One region of the Yersinia hibernica genome, then DNA from elsewhere that is predicted to be linked to it. Evidence: predicted binding sites of a transcription regulator. Region 1 holds the regulator's gene; the other holds the start of a gene.

Region 1 (4,939 bases):
AAGGTGGTCAACGGCTAAGCGGCATCACGGAGAGGGCCACCTCGCCATTCTACGCTTTTAACTTGTGGCTGCGCCAAATACCGTGGTGCGGCTGCTGCTGCCATGCCAGAGATGAAACGGTATGCATTACACTAAGATGCGACAGAATGCGCCGTAAATTGCGCTCCAGCTCAGAGATTTGCGTGTCGGGGTCAATGTCCGGCATTTGCACAAAATCGTTATTCCCCTCACTGTTATCCGACTCCAGTCGCTGCTGGCATTGCTGAATGGCCATCTCACAGAGCTGTAAATAATCTTCCGCCAACTTTACGGTTAGCTGGACGTGGTGCTTATCGGTTTCCCCCGGCGATTCTGTCAATGGGTAGGCCCGGGTCAGGATAGTCATCTCATTGATATGCCCAACAATAAGTTCGCTATGTGTGGCCCAGAGGCGCATGTCAGATAAATATTTTGAGTTGAATCCCGGCTCCTGCATGGCCTGATTCAGTGAGCTAAGAACTGCATTGCTGGCTTTGTTGACCTGAATGCGTTGATAGGACAGCTTCCCGATATCTGGCTGAGGTTTCAGTAGGATGCGCAGGATATTCTGATAACTCTCTAGCGCCTGATGCGCATTTTTCCGCAGTAAACCGCTTTGCCACTGAGGCCACAACCACAGTGCGCTGGCAAAGGCCAATGCGCAGCCGATTAATGTATCCAGCAAACGTGGGATCAAAAAGTCCGCACCCTCTCCAGTCAATAGCTGCAAGATATAGACCGTAGTGATAGTTCTAAAGATAACTGACCAGCCATAGTTTTTGCGTTGCACCAGATAAGCTATCAATGTGATGAATAACATGATGCTCAGTGTGGTGCCTTCCGGCATCTTAAAATGCAGCAAAGTTGCCGCGAGTAGCAGCCCAATCAGGGTGCCAAGGGCGCGGTGATGAATACGTATTTTTGTGGCGTTATAGCCGTTTTGCGTCACCAGCATGATGGTGAGTAAAATCCAATAAGGTTTAGGCAGGTGAATAAGGTTGCCGATATAACTGCCTGTGGCCAAGGTGACACCCATCCGACCTGCATCACGTAATACACTGGATTTAAAAGATAAGTAACTGACAATAGCTGGCCAGAGCGGCTGGGGTACCTGGCTGGACATCAAATCGCGGTCATATTGCGGGCGCTGGTCACTCAGGATTTGGGTAATATGACTGATATGGTAATAGCAGAATTGTGCCACCGGATTATTAGGATATTGCTGGGCAATTTCTTCCAGTTCGACCAGTGCATCACCCGCGCTAACATGGGTTTTCGCCCGGTGGTGGTAGAGAATATCATCGGCGATGGTGCGCATTTGTGTTGAGATAATCTGTATATTGCGCTCAAGAACCTTTTCTATTGGTGTCTGTTCAACCAGTTCTTGCGTTTTTTCTGACTGATTCATCGCCGCAGTGATGTGTTCTTGCAAATCGAGTGCCATTTGAAAGAGTGTCAGTAGCCGTTTTCGTTCTTTTTTTGTGGTATTAGGGAGCAAGTTAAATTGTTGATAAAGTTGATTAATTTTATCCATAATACCTTGCTGTCTATCTAACAGCTGCGGTATCGTCTTTTCTGCTTCTTGCTGCTGGCCAAATAAACGATATGCCGCGTCGCAATAATCAGCCAACAGATGATAAAGCTGGCTCAATGGCTCACGGATGGGCTGGTCCCTGCATAAGCGAAACCACAGCCAGGTAAATACGCCGTACCAGAGAGTCCCCACGGCACACATCAAGGGGGCTTGCCAGATAGGTGCGCGGCCCACCATGCTGAGGCTGAAAATAGCGGCGATAAGGGCGGCGGGAAGCAGTCGACCATTGAGCTGACTGATAGCTCCACTCACACCCAATATTAATGCCAAGCCAAGCATCACTGCGGGTAATGGAACTTCCCACAGCAGCAGTTGCTGAGTGAGGTAGCTACTGAATGTAAAGAGAGCCCCGCCGACAATCAGTCGTCGGAAGAAATGTTGATGGGGGGTATCTAGCGCCGCAATGTTACAACACGCTGGTATCAGGGAGAACATCAACCCCAGCCGTAACTCGCCCATGGCGAATCCCAACGCCGCAGGTATGCAGAGGACTAATGTTTGGCGAAGTGCATAGTTAACTTCAGGATGATAAATAAGCCGTTGCCAATTCATATAGGCCCCAGAAGTTTATTGATCACACAAATAAAAAACCGGTGCCGAGGTAACGACACCGGTTTATGGGGGAATTAACGCGTGCCGTAAACGACAATCGTTTTACCGTGCGCGGAGATCAGATTTTGATCTTCCAGCATTTTTAGTATCCGCCCCACAGTTTCGCGGGAGCAGCCAACTATTTGACCAATTTCCTGGCGGGTAATCTTTATCTGCATCCCATCTGGGTGGGTCATGGCATCAGGTTGTTTTGCCAGGTTAAGCAGCGTTTGTGCAATGCGCCCAGTGACATCCAAGAAGGCGAGGTTACCCACTTTCTCCGATGTAATCTGCAAGCGGTTCGCCATCTGTGAAGACAGGCGCATCAAGATGTCTGGGTTAACCTGAATCAACTGACGGAATTTTTTGTAAGAAATTTCAGCCACTTCACAGGCGGTTTTTGCTCTAACCCAGGCACTACGTTCTTGGCCTTCTTCAAATAATCCAAGCTCGCCGATGAAATCCCCCTGATTGAGATAGGAGAGAATCATCTCTTTACCTTCTTCATCTTTGATAAGCACCGCAACGGAGCCTTTCACGATGTAGTAAAGCGTTTCGGCCTTTTCACCTTGGTGAATTAGCGTACTCTTCGATGGATATTTGTGGATATGGCAATGAGACAGGAACCATTCGAGAGTCGGGTCTGTTTGTGGCTTGCCGAGAACCATTCGCTGTTATCCTCTGTTGTTATCGCAGCCAGACTTAACAGGGTTCAGAGTTCCCTGCGCGGCGTGCTTATAAAATACACTTTCTCTTAGCATATTAATTTGCTCAACTGCCGAAAGGTATAGCCAAGATACGTACCGGATAGAAACCCTTCACTGAGTATTGAGAAGCTACCCTATTTAATTCTAGAAACAACACTTTCGATTCTGTTTGTAGCACAGGATGAGGCCAGTGTCTTGTGTTGTATCGCTTCAGCATGATGAACATCGGGTTACATTGCCAGTTTGTAAATGAAAGGGTAGTCTGAATCAGAAAATTTAACCGGGAGCAAGAGTTATGCAGGCACGTGTAAAGTGGGTTGAGGGGCTGACATTTTTGGGGGAATCCGCTTCAGGGCATCAAGTTTTGATGGACGGAAATGCGGGAGACAAAGCACCGAGCCCGATGGAAATGCTGTTAATGTCGGCGGGCGGCTGTAGCGCAATTGACGTTGTCTCTATTTTGCAAAAAGGCCGTAATGATGTGCGCGATTGCGAAGTGACGTTAACCTCGCAGCGCCGGGAAGAGGCACCGCGCCTGTTTACACAAATTAACCTGCATTTTATTGTGAGCGGCAAGGGCTTAACCGATAAAATTGTTGAGCGCGCGGTGGAGCTGTCAGCTGAAAAGTATTGCTCGGTGTCTCTGATGCTGGGCAAAGCGGCGACCATTACCCACAGTTTTGAGATCCGCGAAATCGCCTAAATAAACTCGACGGACTTGAAGCAGCGGAGATGTTGGCCGCTACTTCAAGTACGCAGGCGATTAAATAATCTTTTTGCCTTCCAGTAATTGCTGCACCAATGGCGCCATAATCAACTCCATTGCCAGCCCCATCTTCCCGCCTGGGACCACCAAAGTATTGATATTGGAAATAAACGATCCCTGTAACATCGCCAGTAAGTAGGGAAAATCGATTTGATTCAGACCTCTAAAGTGAATGACAACAAAACTTTCATCCAGTGACGGAATGGCTTTGGCGGCAAATGGGTTGGAGGTATCGACGGTCGGTACTCGCTGGAAGTTAATGTGAGTCCGCGAAAATTGTGGCGTGATGTAGTTAATATAGTCATCCATGGAGCGCACCACGGAATCCATCACCGCCTCACGAGAATGGCCGCGCTCGCCAGTATCCCGGACTAATTTTTGAATCCACTCCAGGTTAACGATGGGGACTACGCCGACCAGTAAATCTACATGTTTTGCGACATCATGATGCTCGGTGACAACCCCGCCGTGCAGCCCTTCATAGAACAGCACATCAGTCGGCTCTGGTAGCGACTCCCACGGAGTGAATGTGCCGGGAATCTGGTTGTAGGGCACGGCTTCATCATAGGTATGCAAATACTTACGTGAGCGCCCGGTACCCAATGCGCCATATTGCGAAACACTCTCTTCTAACTGCCCAAAGTCATTGGCTTCTGGGCCAAAATAGCTGATATGTCGGCCTTGATCCCGTGCTTTACGAATCGCTGAATCCATTTCCGGGCGGGTGTAGCGGTGGAAACTGTCACCCTCAATTTGAGCCGCGCGAATATTCAATTGCTGAAAAATTTTGCGAAACGCCAGACTGGTGGTCGTGGTTCCTGCGCCACTGGAGCCGGTGACGGCGATAACCGGATGTTTAATTGACATATTAGCTGTAACTCCATGGGGTTAGTTAACTCAGCGGACAGGTTTAAACGGGCTATTTTTTATCATTAAGGGTTATTTTTAGGGCAAAGTGTCCAGCTTGTCACTCTGATTTTTCGCCAAGAGTGCGGCGGCAACGCGAGGATTATGGCAACTCTTCTGCCCCGGCACGAAATGCGCCTCGTGGCATAATATTGATGGTTTCGTGTAATTCAGACCACACTAATACCGCCTCGCCACTCACTAATTGACGGCGCACATCTTCGACTTTCTGTGCCAATGAGCGCTCTTGCTCGCCGTAATCAGTGCCTTCACGTAACACAAAGGCCTCCAGCATATTATCCAGCGTTTCACTGTCGACTTGCTGCCAGGGGATAATCATGATTGTTGCTCCAAATA
Region 2 (4,939 bases), 1.0 Mb from region 1:
GCCAATGAGCTGGTTTGGCCGATGATGGCAACGCCAACATCCTGAATAATTTTGCGAAATGCGCTATCGTCAGGAAAAATATCAAAATCAGGAATAGCTTCAAGCTTGTCGAGGGTGCCGCCAGTATGACCCAAACCACGGCCCGAAATCATCGGCACGTAGCCGCCGCAGGCCGCCACCATAGGGCCGAGCATCAAGGAAGTGACATCCCCCACACCGCCAGTGGAATGTTTGTCCACCAAGGGGCCATTGAGATTTAAGCTCTTCCAGTTCAGAACCGTGCCAGAATCGCGCATCGCCATCGTGAGCGCAACCCGCTCTGGCATGCTCATGTCGTGGAAATAAATGGTCATCGCCAGTGCTGCAATCTGCCCTTCGGAAACCACGTTATCGCGAATACCATTGATAAAGAAACGAATTTCTTCTTCACTCAGTGGTTGGCCGTCGCGTTTTTTACGGATAATTTCTTGTGCGAGAAACAAGGTATCCCCCTGCTTATGAAATAATAGCTGCACAGCGGACAAAGTAGCCCGCTGTGTATCTGCTCAGTTCAATCACTGAGATAATGGTTAATAGCCGGTGCTGTGGCTGTTGCTCTGATGACCTAAGGTCGCCAGCAAGCTGCCCAACAGGCTAGACGCGCCAAAACGGAAGTGGCGAGCATCAGCCCAACCTTCGCCCATCAATTGGTCGGCCAGTTGCAGGAATTGTGCGGCGTCCTCTGCGGTACGTACGCCCCCCGCAGGTTTAAAACCAACGGTTTTCGCCACCCCTAAGTCACGGATAGTGCGCATCATAATGCTGGCACTTTCCAGCGTGGCATTAACCGGTACCTTGCCAGTGGAAGTTTTGATGAAATCAGCTCCAGCCTTGATAGCAATCTCACTGGCCTGACGAATCAAATGCTCTTGCTGTAACTCACCGGTTTCAATGATGACTTTCAGCAATACATTGGCGTCAGCGCAAGCTGCTTTGCACTGTTTGACTAATTCAAAGCCGACTTTATCGTTACCGGCCATTAAAGCGCGGTAGGGGAAAACCACATCCACTTCATCCGCACCATAGGCAATCGCCGCCCGAGTTTCAGCCAGTGCAATGGCAATATCATCATTGCCATGTGGGAAATTAGTGACGGTTGCAATGCGGATTTCAGGTGTTCCTTGCTCGCGTAATGTTTTACGCGCAATAGGAATAAAGCGAGGATAAATACAGATTGCCGCGGTATTACCGGCAGGACTTTTCGCCTGATGACACAGAGCAATAACCCTCTCATCGGTATCGTCGTCATTCAGGGTGGTTAAATCCATTAAACTCAGTGCGCGTTTAGCATAATCGTTTAGATTCGCGCAGGCGGTTAAATCGGTCATAAAACTCTCCAACACTTTTCAGCCCTGACACCTTGCCAAAACTGAGCATTTATTTATGAGCAGCAGGGTGCTAGCTCAATACGTTGGCGAGCGGACTTGGTTCCTTGAAGATAGCCCCTTTATGGGTGGCAATTGAGATCCATCTCACCGCACTAACTTATCGCTCTATTTGAACACGTTATCAGCTGATGAGATGTGTTCAAATTCACAGTAATCAATAGTAACTTGTAACGGATATAAATTATATGTGATTAATGTCACAAAATAACCTGATTTATGGCTAGCTGACACTAATATGTCCACTTGCATCAAGGATAGCTTATGGCGAGGAATCCGCAGAATTATGGGCTGAACCAGACAGCAATTAGACATCGGTGGGGCAGACGGCTTGAATGTGGGCAGCGCACCAGAGCCGCAGCATACAGCGAGTATGTGGCGCTAATGAGCACTGCCCAATCCAGAATGGCAAGTCAAACTCGCCGAATCACAAAGCCAGGAAGAAGCCAGCGATAGTGGCACTCATCAGATTTGACAGAGTACCTGCTGCAACAGCTTTCAGACCCAAACGCGCAATATCATGGCGGCGGTTAGGTGCCATGCTACCTAGCCCACCCAACAAAATGGCGACAGAGGACAAGTTAGCAAAACCGCACAGGGCGAAAGAGATAATGGCTTTGGAATGTTCAGAAAGTACTTGTAAACCAGCCGCTTTGACTAACTCTTCAGCTTGTAGGTATTGCCCGAAATTCATAAATGCCACGAACTCATTCACAATTATCTTCTGGCCGATAAAGGAGCCAGCCACCATGGCCTCACTCCAGGGAATCCCTATCAGATAAGCAATTGGCGAGAATACCCAGCCCAGAATTAATTCCATAGAGAGTTGTGGATAATCGAACCAGCCGCCAATGCCACCCAGGATGCCATTGAGTAATGCAATCAATGCAATAAAGGCCAATAGCATCGCACCAACATTGAGCGCTAATTGCAGACCGGAAGCCGCGCCAGATGCCGCAGCATCAATGACGTTAGCTGGGCGATCATCTTCGGCAATCAACGTGGCCGCATCCACCTTATCGTGCGTTTTTTCAGTTTCTGGCACCATCAACTTAGCGAACAGCAACCCCCCGGGAGCCGCCATAAAGGAGGCCGCAATCAGGTATTCTAGCGGCACGCCCATTTGGGCATAACCGGCCAATACTGAACCCGCGACGGAGGCTAAGCCACCACACATTATGGCAAACAATTCAGATTGCGTCATAGTGGCAATATAAGGGCGCACCACCAATGGCGCTTCGGTTTGCCCAACAAAAATATTGGCCGTCGCGGAAAGAGATTCAGTGCGCGAGGTGCCCAACAGTTTCTGTAGCCCACCACCTAAGACTTTAATTACCAGTTGCATAATGCCGAGATAATATAAAACGGCAATTAATGAGGAGAAGAATACAATGACGGGCAGAACTCGCAGGGCAAATACAAAACCACCGCCACCAAAGACTTCAAACATTTTGTCGGAAACCAAGCCGCCAAACATAAATGAAATCCCGTCATTGCCGTAAGCAATAACATTCGCGACACCCTCAGACATCCCGCCAAGAATACGACGCCCTACAGGTACATATAATACCAACGCACCAATACCCACCTGAAGAATAAATGCCCCAACTACAGTGCGGATATTGATCGCCCTAAAATTACTGGAAAGTAGCACGGCTATTAATATCAGTACTGCCATTCCGACTAAACTCATGAGCATGCAGATAATCCTGTTAATGATTTGTTTTGTAATAATGTGGAAGTGGATTATACCGGCATGACCTGACTATCAAACTATCTCTGTCACAAATAAACACAACTGGAAGCAACTGTAAGATAATTAACGTGATGAGAATCACATTAAAACAGCGAAAAGTGAAAGCACGCTAACTATTAGGATGATTTGTATAATGAAATCAAAATACTATCGGGGCATTAATTAACTGAGGGTAATGAGAATAACTGTTGGCTGTTTTCTAATAGCTGAGCTGCAATCTCTTGCGGGGTTTCAGGGCGTAACTCACATAACACAGCAAAGACATTTGCTGCTCGCTCTGGCCGGTTGGGTTGACCTTGAAAGCCCGCAAGGGGCATATCCGGCGCGTCAGTCTCCAGTAATAGGGCGGATAGGGGTAATGTCGCCATCACATGGCGCGTTTTCTGCGCCCGTTCATAGGTGATAGTCCCCCCCACACCAATGTAATAACCCAAGCGAATGAATGCTTGCGCCTGCACTAAACTGCCCGCAAAGCCGTGTACCACACCAGCGCGTGGCAAAGCGGCTTTACGCAAGACAGCCGCGAGCGGGTCATGTGATCGGCGCGAATGCAAAATGACCGGAAGATCATGCTGCTTGGCAAGTTGCAACTGAGCATTCAATAACGTTAATTGGCGTGGTAACTGCGGCTCATCCATATAGAGATCCAGGCCAATTTCCCCCACGGCCACCAGTTTGTCGGTTTTATCTCGCAGGGCCGATGCCAATGTGGCTAAATCAGCCTCCTGATGCCGCGCAATATAAAGCGGATGCAGGCCCAGCGCGGCAAATAGTGGTGGATAGTTAGCCGCCAAATCGAGAATGCGCGAAAAATAATCAGCGCTCACGGCAGGCACGATAATTTGCCTGACATTCGCTTGTGCGGCGCTAGTTAAGCTCGCCATTTCCGCACCGCTGAAAGGTGGAAAATCAAAGTGACAATGTGTATCGATAAAATAGGGCATCTGCCCACGGCTCCATGCCATTACGCGGTATCGCCTTTGGTTTTCGCCATATCTGGCGGCAAAATAATATCTGGCGATTGAGTGAGGTCAAATGAAGAATCCTCATTATTAATCAAGTTAACCATCTCATCTGGTTGGTTAATATTTTGCGGTTGCAGCATGCGGCGAGAAAGAGAAATCGACGGTTTTTCCCCTTGGATTTCAGACTGTTCCAATTTATCTCGCGGCAGCAACCAGTGCCCCACCGTCGCCAGGAAATAGCGGCCACAACGACGCCCTAAATGATAATCACGATTCAGAGCCGCAATCCGGCTACCCAGTGCATTACTGGCCAGAGGTTTAGGCGGGAAAATCTCGAAAATACGCAAATCACCCGGCGGATTTTCAATAAATTGCTGAATACGGTGATAACTCTGTTCATGCTGCTGCATAATCCGCACCAGTTGCTGCAAGCTACTCTCACTCAGCCAATGCTCCATCCGCTTCATCCATTGCGGCGTATAATAAGCCTGCGAGGGTACTGTGCGGATAACCACAATGGTATCGGCCCCACGGCGATAAGCTTCCTCGACGGGAATGGCATCACTAATGCCGCCATCTTGATAGCTAACCCCATCTAAATCAACATGTTGACGATACAATCCTGGAATCGCACTAGAGGCCTTAATCGCCGGTAACCAGCTTTCTCGGGTCGGGGAGATATAGGTAGGTTCGAAATCATCACTGCGGCAAGCGCACATGAGAAACTCACGGCCATCACGTAGATGCTGCTCGGCTTGATCCATGGCCAATGGCAGCTGCTGGGAGGTGATATC

The links. Region 1 encodes CRP, which controls carbon source genes, mostly activating them, when cyclic AMP is high. Its sites were predicted from a motif close to ATGTGANNNNNNTCACAT; they were not measured.
Positions count from the first base shown of each region.
Region 2: a site for CRP is predicted at 1,613-1,630, ahead of deoC (deoxyribose-phosphate aldolase). Genes of this name have one in related genera too.

Region 1 is NZ_CP032487.1:4,405,371-4,410,309, reverse strand. It holds gene argD (bifunctional acetylornithine/succinyldiaminopimelate transaminase) at 1-18, shown strand, start outside; gene D5F51_RS20785 (YccS/YhfK family putative transporter) at 50-2,164, opposite strand; gene crp (cAMP-activated global transcriptional regulator CRP) at 2,239-2,871, opposite strand; gene D5F51_RS20775 (OsmC family protein) at 3,206-3,613, shown strand; gene D5F51_RS20770 (phosphoribulokinase) at 3,674-4,543, opposite strand; gene D5F51_RS20765 (YheU family protein) at 4,686-4,922, opposite strand; gene D5F51_RS20760 (hydrolase) at 4,919-4,939, opposite strand, start outside.
Region 2 is NZ_CP032487.1:665,332-670,270, reverse strand. It holds gene deoA (thymidine phosphorylase) at 1-482, opposite strand, end outside; gene deoC (deoxyribose-phosphate aldolase) at 570-1,367, opposite strand; gene D5F51_RS03180 (NupC/NupG family nucleoside CNT transporter) at 1,852-3,123, opposite strand; gene D5F51_RS03175 (TatD family hydrolase) at 3,339-4,124, opposite strand; gene D5F51_RS03170 (patatin-like phospholipase family protein) at 4,145-4,939, opposite strand, start outside.